Regions from separate parts of the Rhodoglobus sp. GW821-FHT12B09 genome, predicted to be linked through region 2. Evidence: predicted binding sites of a transcription regulator. Region 2 holds the regulator's gene; the other holds the start of a gene.
What was found. The regulator HrcA, encoded in region 2, represses chaperone genes, less so after heat shock. The targets are predictions, from matches to a motif close to TTNGCACTCGNNNNNNNCGAGTGCNAA.
Positions count from the first base shown of each region.

Region 1: groES (co-chaperone GroES) is a predicted target of HrcA. The motif match lies at 1,168-1,194, and genes of this name have one in related genera.

Region 1 is NZ_JBXATB010000004.1:19,505-21,895, reverse strand. It holds gene rarD (EamA family transporter RarD) at 1-714, opposite strand, end outside; gene groES (co-chaperone GroES) at 795-1,091, opposite strand; gene AC1RTC_RS09395 (class I SAM-dependent methyltransferase) at 1,211-2,391, shown strand, end outside.
Region 2 is NZ_JBXATB010000001.1:448,911-451,301, reverse strand. It holds gene dnaJ (molecular chaperone DnaJ) at 1-576, opposite strand, end outside; gene hrcA (heat-inducible transcriptional repressor HrcA) at 599-1,621, opposite strand; gene AC1RTC_RS02250 (magnetosome magnetite crystal formation protein family) at 1,732-2,391, shown strand, end outside.

The sequences.
Region 1 (2,391 bases), on a different contig from region 2:
CGCCGCGAACAGGATGAGGGGAACCGCGGTGGCCACGCCGAGCGAGAGGGTGAGCAGCGCGTGCGCCGTGCCGAGCGCGCCGAACGACAGCCCGGAGGTCGCGGCGATCACGATCAGCACCACCGCGGCGGCGGGGGCGAGCACCGCGGTCTCGATGGTGAGGCCGCTGACGGCGTCGGCCGACGGCCCCACGCGCTTCTTGACGAGCCCGTAGAGCCCGAAGCTGAAGGCGAGGGTGAGCGCGATCCACGGGAACGAGCCGTAGCCGATCGCGATCACGAGCACCGCCGCCGCACTCACCGCGAGGGCGGCCCACTGCAGCGGCCGCAGGCGCTCACGGAGGACGATCACGCCGAGCAGCACGGTGACTATCGGGTTGGTGAAGTAGCCGAGGGACGCCTCGACGACGTGCCCGCTCACACTCGCGAAGACGTAGACCACCCAGTTGACGAGGATGAACACCGCCGCGAGGGAGAGGGCGAGCATCGTGCGGCGGTCGCGCAGGATCGCGACGAGCTTCGGCCAGCTCCGCGTCACCGTCAGTAGCAGTGCGCAGAACACGAGGGACAGGACGATGCGCCACGAGACGATCTCGATGGCGCCCGACTCGCGCAGGGCGAAGAAGAGCACCGGGAGGAAGCCCCAGAGCAGGTAGGCGCCACCCGCGAACGCGATGCCGGAGCCCGAGGGCCTGTCCTGAGCGGGGGTGGTCACCGGCCAAGCCTAGGGGCCGCAGAAATGCCAAAGGCCCCGGTGACCGAAATCACCGGGGCCTTTGGCAGGAAGTCCTCGCCCTAGCGGACGACGACCGCCAGAACGTCGCGGGCAGAGAGCACCAGCAGGTCCTCGCCGCCGTACTTCACCTCGGTGCCGCCGTACTTGGAGTAGATGACCTTGTCACCAACAGCGATGTCGAGCGGGATGCGGTTGCCGTTGTCGTCGATGCGACCGGGGCCCACAGCCACGACCTCGCCCTCCTGGGGCTTCTCCTTGGCAGTATCGGGGATGACGAGACCCGACGCAGTGGTCGTCTCAGCCTCGACCTGCTTGATGACAATGCGATCCTCGAGCGGCTTGATGGACACCGACACGGTTGACCTCTTCTTTCTAGAAACTTTGGGGTTGGCACACTCCCTCTGAGAGTGCCAGATCAACTATAGAGCCTCATTGGCACTCGTTCAATGTGAGTGCCAACGATTACGGTTGACCCATGGACCAGGCCGAACTGCGCGAGCTGCTGTCGCCCGGCGGTTTGAGCCTGCTCGACTCGCTGCCCGCGTGGCAGTCGTCGGCGGATGTCGTGCGCAGCGTCGCCGACCTCCGCAAGGCCGGCCACTCCCCCGCCCTCGTCGCCGCGGTGATGAGCCAGGCCCGGCTCCGGGCGAAGGCCGTGACCAAGTTCGGCCCGTTCGCGGCCTCCATGCTGTTCACGGAGGCGGGGCTCGAGCAGGCCACCCGGCTGAGCGTGGCGGCACAGCACGCCGGGCGGTTCCAGCGCGCCGGCCTGAACTGGGTCGCCGACCTCGGCTGCGGAATCGGGGCGGATGCCCTCGCCATCGCCGCGCTCGACCTGGAGGTCACCGCCGTCGAGCGCGACGAGGTGACCGCTGCGGTGGCCGCCTACAACCTCGCGCCGTGGTCGAACGCCCGGGTGGAGCACGCCGATGCCGAGTCGTTCGACCTCAGCGGCGTCGACGGCGTCTACCTCGATCCCGCCCGGCGCGACGGCGCCAAGCGCCTCACGAACCCCACTGACTGGTCCCCCTCGCTCGACTTCGCGTTCGGCCTCGCCGAGCGGCTGCCGACCGGGGTCAAGCTGGGGCCGGGCATCGACCGCGATCTCATCCCCGACGCCGCCGAGGCGCAGTGGGTCTCGGTCGACAGGGAGGTGGTCGAGCTGGGGGTGTGGTTCGGCCCGCTCGCGCGGCAGGGGGTGCGCAGGGCCGCCCTCGTCGTCGGGGAGCACGGCACGTCCGAGATGGTTGCCGACGAGGACAGCGAGGATGCCGCAGCCGGCAGCCTCGGGGAGTTCGTGTACGAGCCCGACGGCGCGGTCATCCGGGCCCGCCTGATCGGGGACCTGGCGCGCACTCTCGGAGGCCGCATGCTCGACCCGACCATCGCCTACGTCACGGCGGACGCGGCCGTCGCGACGCCGTTCGCCGCGTGCTTCCGCGTGGTGGAGGAGCTCCCGCTCGACAAGAAGGCGATCAAGCGGGCGCTCTCCGCGCGGCAGATCGGCACGCTCGAGATCAAGAAGCGCGGAGTCGACATCGACCCGGCGGCGTTCCGCACCTCGCTCGCGCCGAAGGGCCCCGCGAGCGGGACGCTGATCCTCACGCGGATCGGCGACCGGCGCAGGGCCCTCCTGGTCGAGCGGGTGGCCGGCCC
Region 2 (2,391 bases):
CGTGACGCACGGGTTCTGGATGATCGTGCCGTACCCGCGGCAGGTACCGCACGGGTTCGACGTCATGACGTTGCCGAGCAGGCTGCGCATGGTGCGCTGGATCTGGCCGGTGCCCTGGCAGATGTCGCACATGACGGGCGAGGTGCCGGGCACGCAGCACGAGCCCTGGCAGGTCTCGCACAGCACCGCGGTGTTGACCTCGAGGTCGCGCTTGGTGCCGAAGATGACCTCGTCGAGGTCGAGCTCGACGCGCACCAGGGCGTCCTGCCCGCGCTCCCGGCGCGACCTCGGCCCGGACTGCCGCCCGCCGCCGCCGAAGAACGTCTCGAAGATGTCGCCGAAGCCGAAGTTCGCGCCGCCGCCGAACCCGGGCTGCGGGCCCAGGTCGTACTGCTGCCGCTGCTGCGGGTCGCTCAGCACGTCGTACGCGTGCGTGACGGCCTTGAACCGCTCGGACGCGTCCGCACTCGGGTTCACATCCGGGTGGAGCTCGCGAGCGAGTCTGCGGTACGCCTTCTTGATCTCGTCGGGTGTGGCGCTCCGGTCGATGCCGAGCGCCTCGTAGTGATCTGCCACTTCTTTACGTATTCCTCAGTGCTTATTCTTCGCCGAGCAGTCGCGAGAGGTAGCGCGCTACCGCCCGCACCGCGGCCATGTTGTTCGAATAGTCCATGCGCGTAGGGCCCAACACCCCGAGTCGCGCCACGCTTCCCCCCGACGACGAATAGCCGCTCGAGACGACAGACGTCTCACCGAGGCCGAACGTCGCGTTCTCCCTGCCGATGCGCGCCGAGACGCCGCCGAGGTCGATCTCCATCTCGCCGAACAGGCGCAGGAGGGTCACCTGCTCCTCAATCGCCTCGAGCACCGGGAAGATACTGCCGGTGAAGTCCTCCTCCGTGCGCGCGAGGTTCGCGGTGCCCGCGAGCAGCAGCTTGTCCTGCCGGTTCGCGAGAACCTGCTCCGAGAGGGATGCCACGACCTGCGCGACCACCGGTCGCCGCTCGGCCGCGAACTCGTCGGTGAGGGTGCCGAGCCTCGCCGCGGCATCGGAGAGGCCGAGCCCGCCGAGCGCGGAGTTGAGCCTCGTCCGCAGCTCGCCCGCGAGCTGGTCGTCGATCGGGCTCGCCAGGTCGAACTGGCGCTGCTCTACGCGGCCGGAGTCGGTGATCAGCACGGTCATGAGCCGGGTCGGTGCGAGTGTGACCAGCTCGATGTGCCGCACGCGCGACGTGGCCAGCGAGGGGTACTGCACGACCGCGACCTGGTGGGTCAGCTGGGAGAGGAGCCGGACGGTGCGGGCGAGCACGTCGTCGAGGTCCGCCGAGTGGCCGAGGAACGACTCGATGGCCTGGCGCTGCGCCGAGCTGAGGGGGCGCAGGTCGGCGAGCTGGTCGACGAAGACGCGGTAGCCCTTGTCGGTCGGAACGCGGCCGGAGGAGGTGTGCGGGGCGGTGATGAGCTCCTCGTCCTCGAGGAGCGCCATGTCATTGCGGATCGTGGCCGCCGAGACGCCGAAGGAGTGCCGGTCGACTATCGACTTGGAGCCGACGGGCTCTCGGGAGGCCACATAGTCCTGCACGATCACCCGGAGCACTTCGAGACCGCGTTCTGACACCATGCCGACACCCGCCTCCCGTGGATTAGCACTCATTCACACTGACTGCCAATTGTACCGTGACACGCCCCGCCGCGCCCTCCAGCGGGTCGCGCGCCGGTACGGTGTGCGCTATGGCCCTCGCCCACCCCGCGCTCCAGGCGACTCCGTCGGCCGCGCGCGAGTCGCGCATCCTCGGCACCGTGGCCCACGCGGCCGGTGTCTTCGGCGCCGCACCGGCGGCGGCGATGTACGTCTTGCTCCGTGACAACGACGAGCGCACCGCGGAGCAGGCGCGACTCGCCCTCAACTGGCAGCTCACGCTGGGCGTGCTTCTCGTCGGCGCGGTGATCGCCGACTTCGTGCTCTCCACGCTCGCTTTCAGCGCGGGGGCGTACTGGGCCGTGAGCCTGCTCGCGTGGCTCCTCCCGGTGCCGTGGGCGGTCGGAGCCGTGGTGGCCGTGTGGGCGGGCATCCGGATGTGGCGCACCGGGTCGTGGCGGTACCCGCTGTCGATCCCGTTCGTGGGCTCGGGAGCGGCCGCCCGGCGGCGCGAGCTGCTCGCCGTGCTCGACAGGGACGACGACGAGGGCGACCGGCCGACCCCGCTCGCGACGCTCGCACTGTGGTTCGGCGTCATCGGCGGCGTGCTCGGCGTGGTGTTCGGCCATCTCGCGCGCGCCCGCATCCGCCGCACCGGGGAGCCCGGCTGGGGCACCGCCACCGCTGGGCTCGCGATCGGCTACGCCGAGATCGTGGTCGGGGTGATCATCGTCGCGAGCGTCGTGCTGTCG